3 regions of the Jeotgalibacillus malaysiensis genome follow, and region 3 is predicted to be linked to each of the others. Evidence: riboswitches for the same ligand, from Rfam matches in the RefSeq annotation. Region 3 holds a riboswitch; each other region holds the start of a gene.
The links. A riboswitch is a leader RNA that binds a small molecule or an ion and turns the genes downstream of it on or off. The one in region 3 is predicted to bind thiamine pyrophosphate.
Positions count from the first base shown of each region.

Region 1: linked by a shared signal. The riboswitch ahead of tenI (thiazole tautomerase TenI) and the one ahead of thiT (energy-coupled thiamine transporter ThiT) in region 3 are both predicted to bind thiamine pyrophosphate.
Region 2: linked by a shared signal. The riboswitch ahead of tenA (thiaminase II) and the one ahead of thiT (energy-coupled thiamine transporter ThiT) in region 3 are both predicted to bind thiamine pyrophosphate.

Region 1 is NZ_CP085252.1:3,481,326-3,485,550, forward strand. Features, by position in the region: gene LG330_RS18070 (LLM class flavin-dependent oxidoreductase) at 1-776, shown strand, start outside; gene LG330_RS18075 (DUF421 domain-containing protein) at 882-1,607, shown strand; TPP riboswitch at 1,982-2,082, shown strand; gene tenI (thiazole tautomerase TenI) at 2,078-2,815, shown strand; gene thiO (glycine oxidase ThiO) at 2,837-3,973, shown strand; gene thiS (sulfur carrier protein ThiS) at 3,979-4,182, shown strand; gene LG330_RS18095 (thiazole synthase) at 4,185-4,225, shown strand, end outside.
Region 2 is NZ_CP085252.1:1,012,256-1,016,480, reverse strand. Features, by position in the region: gene thiD (bifunctional hydroxymethylpyrimidine kinase/phosphomethylpyrimidine kinase) at 1-338, opposite strand, end outside; gene thiM (hydroxyethylthiazole kinase) at 335-1,099, opposite strand; gene tenA (thiaminase II) at 1,092-1,778, opposite strand; TPP riboswitch at 2,046-2,151, opposite strand; gene lipA (lipoyl synthase) at 2,167-3,108, opposite strand; gene LG330_RS05715 (biotin/lipoate A/B protein ligase family protein) at 3,105-3,938, opposite strand; TPP riboswitch at 4,008-4,107, opposite strand.
Region 3 is NZ_CP085252.1:1,143,557-1,147,781, forward strand. Features, by position in the region: gene metH (methionine synthase) at 1-175, shown strand, start outside; gene LG330_RS06310 (aromatic acid exporter family protein) at 402-1,424, opposite strand; TPP riboswitch at 1,534-1,636, shown strand; gene thiT (energy-coupled thiamine transporter ThiT) at 1,745-2,317, shown strand; gene map (type I methionyl aminopeptidase) at 2,802-3,554, shown strand; gene LG330_RS06325 (hypothetical protein) at 3,590-3,925, opposite strand; gene LG330_RS06330 (tryptophan-rich sensory protein) at 3,995-4,225, opposite strand, start outside.

The DNA of each region.
Region 1 (4,225 bases), 1.3 Mb from region 3:
CAGGCGGTATTATGCTGCCGAATCATGCACCTCTTGTGATTGCTGAGCAATTTGGTACGCTGGAATCATTATATCCAGGACGTATTGATCTTGGCCTGGGCCGCGCACCGGGTACTGATCAGCATACAGCACGTGCATTAAGACGTGACTTAAGAAGTTCAGGAGAAGATTTCCCTGAGCAGCTGGCTGAGCTCCGGAATTACTTTGACCCTTCTCTGGGACAAGGATTTAGTCGTATAAGAGCAGTTCCGGGTGAGGGACTAAACATCCCTGTTTGGCTGTTAGGTTCAAGCGGATTCAGTGCCCAGCTGGCAGGAGAGCTTGGCCTGCCATTTGCTTATGCGAGCCATTTCTCACCGCATAACACACTGCCGGCTATCGAGCTGTATCGCCGATCATTTAAGCCATCTAAAGTACTGGACAAACCGCATGCAATGGTAGGGCTGAACATCATTGCGGCCGACACGGATCAGGAAGCTGAATGGCTGGCTACAACATTACAGCAGCAGTTCTTGAATTTGATGCGCGGAAACGAAATCCCATTGCAGCCGCCAGTGGATAATATTAAGGATATAGCGAGCGACTATGAATTAGCTGCCCTTGAGAGTCAATTAGGCACCTCGATTATCGGCAGTCCTCAAACTGTAAAAGAACAGCTGGAAAAGTTTGTGGATGAAAGTCAAGCCGATGAAATCATGGCAATCGCCCAGGTTTACGATCAAAAAGCCCGTCTCCGTTCCTTTGAAATACTGGCAGAAATTACTCAGCAGAAATAGGTAAGTCCGGCCGACCATTGGGGCAAGCTTTTAATATCTAATTTCTTTATGACTAAACTAAGCTGAGGATGGTAATTTAAAAGTGCAGATAGGGGTGTAAAAGAAATGGTTGAATCTATAAAGGATATACTTCTGGTTCTTGGGAGAATCATTACAATTTTACCCCTGCTACTCTTTGTCACCCTATTCATGGGAAAACGGGCAATCGGGGAATTACCGATCTTCGACTTTTTAATTATCCTCACATTGGGGGCAGTTGTTGGAGCCGATATTGCAGATCCAAATATTGACCATCTCCCGACTGCAGCTGCAGTCATTGCGCTTGGCATTCTTCAGAAGGTTGTTGCAAAGTGGAAGATTTCCAACCGGAAAATAGGGAGACTGCTGACATTTGAACCGACTGTGATTATACAAAATGGAAAATTCCTCAATCAAAACATGAAGAAAATCCGTTATTCGATTGATAATATCCTTCAAATGCTCAGGGAAAAAAGCGTTTTTGATATTAGTGAAGTTGAAACAGCCATTATCGAAGCGAATGGTTCTTTGAGCGTTTTAAAGAAACCACAAAAGCATTCAGTTACCTTAGAAGATATGAAAATGGCAAAAACAACATCTGCTATTTCCTTTCCGGTTATTATAGAAGGAACCATTTATTCAAACGTTTTGAAGGATTTTAATCTGAATGAAGCCTGGCTGCAACAACAGTTATCTAACAAAGGCATTGTTGATATAAGGGATGTCTTTTTCGCTTCAATGAATCGGGAGCATGAGTTACATGTTTCCCTAAATGATGAAAAAAATATCACGATTCCACCGATAAAACATTAAGTTGTTATGGATCAAAAATCCCATTGCCTCTCACTCAGGCAGCGGGATTCCTTTTATTCTGCCTCAATTGTTAGTTCCATGTATATTCAGGTTGATATGTAAGAAATGAATCAGAGAAAGCCCGGATTTACACTACTGATTGCAACTGTCATCTTCAGTGCTTGAATCCACTCTCATTTACAGATGTTATCTTAATTCATTGAAACCTGCTGGAGGAAGGATAGCACAGCGTTCTTCCCGCACGCTTCAACTATGGTAGTAATACACAATTTTTTTCTTGGAATTTTCACTTCAGAGCGTTGTATATAAAATGAACTGGATAAATCCTACAGAAGATGTTACGCTAACTTTATAGAATTTAAAAAAACTGAATATAAAAACACTAGGGGAGTCTTTCGGGACTGAGACGGAGCAATCCGGACCCTTCGAACCTGATCTAGTTGAAACTAGCGTAGGGAAGTGGTTGATCTATGTTATATTCATTCATAAAACATACCCAAAACCACTCCATCGCTGGAGTGGTTTTTTTTTATTTGTCAGGAGATTTTCTTTTAAGAAAAGTGATAAGTGTAAAGAAAGGGGGCGAAATATTGAAACCCGGAAAGTTGCATTTGATCTCGACAGGAACACAAAAATCTGAACAATTAGCAGACATGATTGAGAGCATTCATCCGGAAATCGATTTTATCCATTTGCGTGAAAAAACCAAAACAGCAAAAGAAATATATGAAATGGTAGAGCTTTTAATAAACACGGGAGTCCCCCCTTCAAAAATAATCATTAATGACCGGGCGGATGTTGCCTGCGTTACAAATGTGCGAGGCGTTCACTTAGCTTTTCATTCGCTGCCTGTTGAGCTCGTAAAACAAACATTTAAAAACCTGACAGTTGGCTGTTCAGTTCATTCCCTTGAGGAAGCTCAAATTGCTGAGCAGCAAGGGGCGGATTATGTCATCTTTGGGCATATTTATTCAACTCAATCCAAACCGGGATTAATTCCGCAAGGGTTAGCGCAGCTAAGCTTTATATCTCAATCAATTTCTATTCCGGTCATAGCAGTTGGTGGAATTAAACCGGCAAACAGTGCAGATGTGATCGGAGCAGGAGCACAAGGAATCGCTGTCATGTCAGGGATATTGGGCGCAAAAAACCCTTTAAAAGCGGTACAGCAATATCGATCCTATTTATCTAAACAATATGATGTCTGAAATAGGTAAGGAGAGAGTTACATGAATAAAACGTACGATGCCATAGTCGTTGGCGGCGGAGTCATCGGTGGAGCAATAGCGTTTAATTTATCGAAAAGAGGAATGAAGGTTTTGCTGCTGGAAAAAGACCGACTTGCAGGCAAAGCATCCGGAGCAGCAGCCGGAATGCTTGGCGCCCAGGCCGAGTTAGATGGAGAGAGTCCGCTTTTTCAATTAGCGAGAACGAGCAGAGCGTTATTTGGCAACCTGGCAGATGAGCTGAAGATGACCAGCGGTGTTGAAATTGAGCTTGTGGAAAAGGGCATGCTGAGGCTTGCCTTAACTGAGCGGGATCTGCAGGAACACCAGAGAATCAGTAAAATCCACAAACAGAATGGAGAAACTGCGGAGCTGCTTACTGGTAAAGAAGCGAGAAAGAGAGAGCCGGCATTGTCAAATGAAGTCATTGGGGCCATGTACCTTGAAAAAGATGGTCAGGTATCAGCACCTCAGCTGTCATTAGGTTTTTTAAAGTCCGCATCAGCACTCGGGTGCGTGATTAAAGAAGGTCTGGAGGTTTATTCCCTGCATTTCTCTAACGGAAAAATCACAGGGGTTACTACGAATAAAGGTGATTTTATGAGCAGTAACGTTGTAGTAACAGGTGGCGCCTGGAGCGAGAAGCTGTTAACGAAAACAGGCCTACAGCTCAACATGTATCCCGTGAAAGGCGAATGTTTTTCCGTACGGACAGAGGCTCCCTTATTAACAAGCACCATTTTCACGCCGGGCTGCTATCTTGTCCCGAAAAAAGACGGAAGAATCATTGTAGGAGCAACAGTCCTGCCAAATACGTTTAACCAAAAAGTCACGCTGGAGGGAATTTTTTCATTAATGGAAAACGCCCGTAAGCTGGTACCTTCCATATCGCAGGGCGAGTGGGAAAAAGCCTGGACCGGTATCCGGCCGCAAACCGCTGACGGCCTGCCTTATTTAGATGAACATCCCGATTACAAGGGGTTGTTTATTGCGACAGGTCATTTTAGAAATGGCATATTACTGTCGCCAATTACCGGAGAAGTGATGGCGGATCTGATTGAAGGAAAATCACCTGCAGTCGATCTATCCTCTTTTCGTCTGGACCGGCTGACCAGGAATACAAATTCAATCGCGAGGTGAAGAAAATGAGATTGACGATCAATGGAGATCAGGTAGAGGTACCAGACACAGTGAAAACGATAGCTGGACTGCTTCAGCATTTTGAATTGCAGCATAAAGTAGTCATTGTCGAAAAGAATGCTGAAATCATGGATAAAGCGGAACATACAGAAGCGCTCATTTTCGATCAAGACAAAATTGAGTTAGTACATTTTGTAGGAGGCGGATAAGCATGTTAAAGATAGGAAATCACGAATTCTCATCAAGATTGTT
Region 2 (4,225 bases), 130 kb from region 3:
CTTGCTCCCCCTTTGGCTATCATGACCGGGTCTACAATCAAATGCTGCCACTTGTAGTGCTTAATATATTTTGCTACCGTCTGAATAGTCTCAGCGTCAAAGAGCATTCCGGTTTTCAGTGCAGCAATCTCAAAATCCTCACCGACTGCCTGCAGCTGCTTTTCAATATTGCGAACCGGAACCGGTGCAACATCTGTTACACCGAGTGTATTTTGAGCTGTCACAGCCGTTATGACCGATGTGCCAAACACATTCAGCTCCTGAAATGTTTTAATATCAGCCTGAATGCCTGCCCCGCCTCCTGAATCTGATCCTGCAATGGTCAGTACCTGCTTCATCGTGACCCTCCTTTTTGAAACTTGCTTTCATTCATTGAATACACCGCATCTATAAAAGCCGTTTTAAAGCTTCCAGGGCTATATGACACAGCAGCCGCATTTTCACCGGCTTCACCATAAAATTGAACAGCTTCCGCTACAGCCTCGACTGATTGCTCGACGGTCAAAAACGCTGCTGTCACACTTGAGAGTAAGCAGCCCATTCCTGTAACAGACGACATGACCTGACGTCCTGCCTGAATCTCATGCACAATATCACCGTCTGTCACAATATCCACTGGACCTGTAACGGCTACAATCAAATCGTATGTCTGAGCGGCTTTTATTGCGAGTGAAGTCAGATCAGCATCACCTTCACCTGCATCAACACCTTTTGCAGACCAGTCTTTACGCATCATGGCAGCAAGCTCCCCTGCATTACATCTGATTGCTGACACCTTCACTTCTTTTAAGATCTGATCAATGACTGAGAGTCGATAAGAGGTTGCACCCGCACCCACAGGATCAAGTACGACCGGAATCCCTTTTTTATTTGCTGACTTACCTGCAAGAATCATACTTTCTACTGATCGCTTATTAAGTGTGCCTATATTGAGTGAAAGTGCATCCGCAATAGACGCCAGCTCCTCCACTTCCCCGGCTTCATCCCCCATGACAGGAGACGCTCCAAGTGCAAGCAGACCGTTCGCCTGAAAATTTGCGACCACATAATTTGTTATGCAATGGATAAGTGGTTTGTTTTCTCTCAATTGATTAATCATGTGTCACACGCTCCTTCGTTTTTATTGTCCAGCTCTCCATCGTCCATGCCTGCTCCCAGAAGTTCAACTCGTAATAGCTGCTTCTTCTAAAATGAGTCTTCAACTCTCTGATCCTTTCATCAGAAAGACCATCTGCCAGGTCATTCATTCTGTTAATCTGTTCTTCTACAAGCTCACCGAACCATTCAGACCCATACGTCTCGATCCACTTCTGATAAATCGGATGATCCGGTTTTTCATTTTTCAGGCGCTCACCAATCTCATAGTATAGCCAGTAGCACGGCAGGATCGCTGCAAGCACATCAGCCAGATCCCCTTCAGCTGAACGGTACATATGAGACACATATGCATAAGCGGTTGGAGACGGCTCAAAATTCTCCCAGTCCTTTTCCGTTACCCCAAGCAGCTCCATAAAGGATTCATGCAGCGCAAGCTCTGCTGCACAAGTCTGTTCTGAGTGGTGTGCAAAGCTTTTTGTCGTCTTCAGATCCTTCGCTTTCACAGCGCCAATCGCCTGTACCTTTGCAAAATGAGTCAAATAATACGCATCCTGCATCACATAAAACTTAAATACATCAAGCGGCAGACTCCCCTCAGCAATTCCTTTTACAAATGGGTGCAGAAAGCTTGCTTCCCAAAGTTCGTTACACTCTTCTCTTACTTCACTGCAAAATGTCATGTTTTTTCCTCCTTCATAAGATGAGTTTTTCCAGAGTCCGATTAAACAAGTTTTGTTAAAGTCATTCATTGAATCTATACAACTGATGATTGGAACGGAAAGGGGCAGCTCGCAGGAAGGGACAGGTGAGACAAAGCACGGTGCAGCCTGCTGGCTCACCGCCCAGCCGTGAAGTCCCCCTGAAGCGGAAATCATCAGCCCCCTTTACAAATACAAACAAAAAACGCCGCTTTCCAATTTCTCTGGAAAGCGGCGTATATAAAAGAATGGCATATACGGCCACTTTCCTACGCTGGTATGATCCAGATCAGGTGCGAAGGGTCCGGACAACAGTCCGTCTCAGCCGGTTTAACCGACTCCCCCAGTGGGTGTTCATTCTATTCAATTATTACTGCAGATTATCAACTGTTCTGCCGTCTGCTTCAACGCCCTTTAAATACTTAATCCGGCGCTGTGCAGATGTTTCACTTACCTGCTCATCTGCATGGTATGAAGAACGCACCATCGGGCCGGCTTCACAATGCTTGAAGCCTTTTGAAAGGGCAATTTCCTTCAGCTCAGCAAATTCATCCGGGTGGTAGTAACGTACAACATCCAGATGCTTTTTCGTCGGCTGCAGATACTGACCAAGTGTCAGGATATCTACATTGTGTGCACGCAAGTCATCCATCGCTTCAATCAGCTCTTCCTTCGTCTCACCAAGGCCTACCATGATGCTTGATTTTGTCGGGATATTCGGTGCAATTTCTTTTACACGTGCAAGCAGTTCAAGTGAACGGTCATACATAGCGCGCGCACGTACTCTTTTCGTCAGACGGCGGACCGTTTCAATATTGTGGTTGAAAATATCCGGCTCAGCATCCATCAGTGTATGAAGGCTTTCATAATCACCTTTCATATCAGAAGGTAACACTTCAACTGTACAGCTAGGCAGACGGCGGTGTATTGCACGCACTGTTTCTGCAAATACAGCAGCGCCACCGTCATTCAAATCATCACGGGCAACTGCTGTGACAACGACATGCTTTAAGCCCATCATTTCAGTAGACTCAGCCACACGTTCCGGCTCACCCCAGTCAAGCTCATTCGGCAGTCCGGTTTTAACTGCACAAAAGCGGCATGCGCGTGTACACGTATCACCAAGGATCATAAATGTTGCAGTTTTACGCTCACTCCAGCACTCGTGAATATTCGGGCACTTTGCCTCTTCACACACTGTGTTCAGCTTCTTTTCACGCATCATTTTCTTCAGCTTTTTATATGAATCATTCGTATTCAGCTTTACCTTTAACCATTCGGGTTTACGTACATGTTCTTTTGCATTCGTCATACTTTCTGTCTCCCTTCCCGCTTATAAATCCATTCTTCACTCTTATACTTCTCCTCAAGCTCTGCTGCTTCTCTTAACATCTCTTCTGGCGGTGTAAAAGGTTCCAGGTCAATATCAAGCCCTTTTATGAACCCTTCTCTAAATGCATCATTCACTTCTTTAAATGTGACAGGTTTCTCAAGTACATCATTAATCGCAACAGCCCGGCTGGTAAATGCACGCCGTGCACGTTCTTTTACTTTTTCACTTGGATAAATAAACAAGTCAAACAGCTTCTCTATATCCATTGAAATCGGGATGGAGCCGTGCTGTAGAATGACACCTTTTTTACGCGTCTGTGCACTGCCTGCTGCCTTCTTCCCATCTACCATCAGCTCATACCATGATGGCTCTTCAAAGCAGACGGCTGATCCTGCCTGCTTCTGTTTTTCTTCAGGAATTGAAAAATCAGCCGGAATCCCGAGCGCACGGTAGCCCTCAAGAATGCCCTTAGACAGCACAAGATAAGCCTCTTTTATCGATTTCGGCATGGCCGGATGCTCTTCAGATACAAGCACACTGTAAGTCAGCTCATCATCATGAAGAACAGCTCTGCCACCGGTCTGCCTGCGCACAAGCTCAACACCGTATTTTTCTGCGTTTTCAAGGTCTATACTGCCACCGACCTTTTGAAAAAAGCCGACTGAAATACCGGCAGGCTTCCACCCGTAGAATCTCAGCACCGGTGGAATCTTTCCTTCACTGTGCCAATTCATCAGCACCTCATCCATCGCCATATTAAATGCTGGCGTGCCGTATCCGGAATCAAGAAAATACCACGTTTCTCTCATCGTCTGCCTCCCTTCAGCAATTACATAAAAAAACACCACTGCCTTTTAAAGGAAGTGGCTTGTACGCGTAACTATGTAAGCATACTTCCCTCCGCTGGCATCATCCAGATCAGGTACAAAGGGTTCAGCAAAAGACTGTCTCAGCCACTCGGCTCCCCCAGTAAATAAATTAATGAAATTGTCAGTTAAAGAGTATCACAGTCATTTCCATAACGCAAAAATAAATTTGTGTTACAGAATCTGTTTCAAACTGATACAGCAACTTTTAAATTCCTGTGTAATCGTGT
Region 3 (4,225 bases):
TTCATTCGGTTATCCGGCATGTCCTGAGCTTGAGGATCAGGAAAAGCTCTTCAAGCTGATCAGCCCTGAAGAAATCGGCGTTCAGCTGACAGACGGCTTTATGATGGAGCCTGAAGCGAGTGTGTCAGCGATTGTGTTTGCGCATCCTGATGCGAGATATTTTAATGTGATGTAATTGTGCGTTGTGTGTGGGATGGTGGTTCGACGCTCGTTCGCTGGTGTTCGGCGTTTGAGTAGGCATGTTCGAGAGTAAATGCGCGGTGTTCGCTGTTAACGTAGTGATGTTCGACGTTTAACAGGTACACTTCGACACTTCAGGACTATTGACTCACCACCGAAACATGTTTTAGCCAACCAAAAAAGCCGGGGATTTGCTCCCCGGCTTTTCGCATGTCCATCTATTAAAGTTCCTCCGGCCTCGCACTCGGTACCTTTACAAACGATCTGCGCTTTTTTAGCAGCGCATGAATCGTTAATAATTCAAAATAAATATAACTTTTATCAGGCAGCTCTTCTTCGTCCGTCTCACCCTTGAGCTCATGCCGCAGCAGCGCAAGTGCATCTGCATCCATCGGCTCCTGTTCACCGGTTCTGATAATCCGGTTGTTCAGCTGTGAAATGAGTGTGCGGACTGCCTGTTTTTCTTCAACAGACCATTCAGGTGCATCATCTGAAGGCAGTGAAATCAGATTTGCTAAATGAAAAGACAGCTGTCTCAGCAGGTAAATCTTTTTTTGCAGCGTCTGGATTTCGTTCATTTCCTCCCGTTTATAAGAATGATAGTGCCATTCCTGAAGCTGAAATCTGCAGAACATATCTGCCCGGTCTAGCTGAGTACGCAGCTGGTTGGATGCGGATTCAAGATTCATAGGTGAGTTTTTCTGATCCAGCAGCTCATTCATTCTTTCAGCAAGCAGCTGGGTGAGTTTAGCCTGTGAATCAGAAATGAGTGAAATGATCTGATCCTTATATTTTGGCGGCATCAGTAAAAAGTTAACGAGTGTGGAAGTTAAAATGCCGATTCCTGTTGTGCCAAGTCTTTTAACAAATTCAAGCAGAAAGTGATCTTCTGTCCCTGGAATCATCGCAACCGCAGTCAGTGTCGCAACCAGCATTCCTGCATCAAGCTTCAGTTTATAACAGATCCAGATCGTCAGCACTGCCGAAATTGTATATGTAATCGCCGTATCCCCGAGCAGGAAGGTGGCGAGCATCGCAATGGAGGCCCCGATCGCAGATGCAGGGAAACGGATTATTCCCTTTTTGATTGAATCGGCAGCTGTCGGCTCAATCGTTACAATCGCTGTAATGACAGCAAAAACAACTGGCAGATTAAACAGCTGACAGATCAGCGCAGTTAAAAACACTGCAACACCTGTCTTTAAAATTCTGCCGCCGATAAATCTTCTTTTTAACCATTGCATATGATCCAGGAACCTCCTTTTTTAGTAAATTAGACGTGTTATAGTATAGCATACAAAAAGTTGGGGAGATGACATGATTCAGAATATAAGTTACAATGTTCATAGATGCAATTTCCACAAGGGGAGCCATATAGGCTGAGAGTGAACGGATTTGTTCAGACCCTTCGAACCTGTAAGTTAATGCTTACGCAGGAATGTGGATGGAAACGGACTTTTCAAGGGTCTCTGGGTTTCTATCCCCGGGACCCTTTTTGTATGGAGTGGCCCGTTGAATTCCCCTCTGTGCGAGCTGCATCGATTTCGCAAAAGGAGGAAGACATATGGAGCGTAAAAAGTTATTATTTTTAGTGGAGGTTGCGATTTTTTCAGCAATCGGTATTATCCTTGACCAGTTTTCATTCAGTCTCTGGCCACAGGGTGGTTCAATCAGTTTTGTGATGGTACCAATTATCCTGATGGCATTTCGCTGGGGCTTAAAAGGTGGTCTGTTAACAGGATTTCTTGTAGGTCTGCTGCAGACAATGTTCGGTGCCTATATTATTGATCCGGTTCAGGGGATTCTTGATTATCCGCTGGCATTCACTGTGATTGGATTTGCGGGTCTCTTTGCAGGTGTAGTGAAGCGTTCACTTGAAGAAGGCTCAATGAAAAAAGCTGCCGTCTACATCACAGCTGGTGTATTCATCGGTGCACTTCTGAGATTTATCTGTCATTTTCTTGCCGGCGTGATCTTCTTTGGATCGGGCAGTGAAGGCGTACCGGCATGGCTGTTCTCACTTGGCTACAACGGTTCATACATGGGCCCTGCGTTCATCCTGACATCCATTGTCCTTGCGACACTGCTGATCTCAGTACCAAGAGTCGCAACGAACCGTCAGATGACAAGTGCCTGATAGGCTTAAATAACTGGTTCATTTACGCTTCAGGCGGACGCTTTCCGGACGGAGGTTGCCAAGCCTCCTCGCCTTCGGCTCAGGGGTCTCGGCTTCCCTCTACTCGTCCCGGAGTCGTCGCCTTACGCTGCAATGAACCTAAATTTAATACAAAAAAGAAGATGACTTTTGACAAAAACGTCATCTTCTTTTTTATTTTCAGTCTAGATATATTCATCACTTACTACAAACGTGATATGTACTTTACTATCTTAAAGGAAGACATATATAGTTTAATCGGAGCGTAAGGGGGCGACTCCAACGCGAGAAGCAGGACAGGTGAGACCCCGCAGGCGCGAAGCGTTGAGGAGGCTCACCGCCGGCCGCGTGGAAAGCGTCCCCCTGAAGCGCAGATTAAACGGTTATTCAAGAACTAGCATCTTTCATGCAATCCACACCATACATATGATATAGTGAACCATTATAAAGCAAGGGGAGAATCGGAATGATCGTAAAAACGAACGAAGAATTAGAAGCGCTGAAAAAAATCGGCGCAATCGTTGCTGAGATCCGCGATGACATGCGTGCAGCAACTAAGCCCGGTGTAACGACCGCTGAGCTTGATGAAATCGGTAAGCAGAAATTTGAACAGTACGGTGCCATTTCAGGCCCTAAAGGTGAATATGATTTCCCTGGCTATACATGTATCAGTGTAAATGACGAAGTTGCGCACGGCATCCCTGGTGACCGTGTCATTAAAGAAGGGGACCTTGTGAATATTGATGTTTCAGGCTCTCTGGATGGTTACTTTGCTGATACAGGCATTTCATTTGTTGTAGGTGAGAATGCAGCGCTTGAAAAACTGTGTGCAACAGCAGAAGAAGCTTTTACACTGGCGCTGAAAAAGGCAAAAGCCGGTTCTAAAAAGAGCCAGCTTGGGAAAACTGTTTCACGTGTTGCCAGACAAAACGGCTATCGGGTCATTACGAATCTGACAGGACACGGTGTCGGAAAGTCTCTTCATGAAGCACCGGACCATATCCTGAACTATCATGATCCGTGGGATAACGAATTATTAACAGAAGGTACGGTCCTTGCATTTGAACCGTTTATTTCATCAGGGGCTGACTTTGTTGAAGAGCAGAATGACGGCTGGACGTATAAGACACCGGATGGCAGCCTAGTGGCACAGATCGAGCATACGATTGTAATCACAAAAGGCGAGCCTATTATTCTAACTGAATCTAAAAAAGCATAGGAAAAAGGACTTGTGACGATCACAAGTCCTTTTTCTTATAATTGAATTTCCTTCGCTTTTTTACGCTGCTGCATAAAAATCGCAGCTGCAAGCAGGAAGAATGACAGGGCTGTCGGGACAGAAATCCATGATGAGATTAATAGCATCACAAGGACCCCCGTTCCTCCAGGCGTGGGATTCTGTGTGGCGATCTGATCAATCTGCAGCAGGTAATAAGCTGAAATAATGAAGGTGAAGATCAGAAAGACCACGTTTGTGATCCAGAGCCATTTAACATTTTTTCTTAAACCGAAAACGATTGAAATTGTCATTAGTATTGGTCCCACGAGAAGTGTGATCAAAAACATTGCGAATAATAATTGCCCGTCCAACATAAAACCTCTCTTCAAAAAATCTTCTTTCACTATTCTAACCTATTTGAGAGGGAAATGCCCCGGTCATTATTTAAAAGTTAGTGTCCTGCTGCTGTAGCTGGATTTTTTCTTTTTGCGGAAAACGAACAGGCCGATAAAAATCACTGCACTGAGCACATAAGCTGTGAATACGACTGCAGATTCTTCACCTTCATTCTGTACACCGATCCCGATAAATGCCCATATAAAAACGAGCGGGTAAATCCAGTCGCTTTCTTTGTAGCGGATCCCAAGCGCCAGTGCTGTTGAGATCAATAG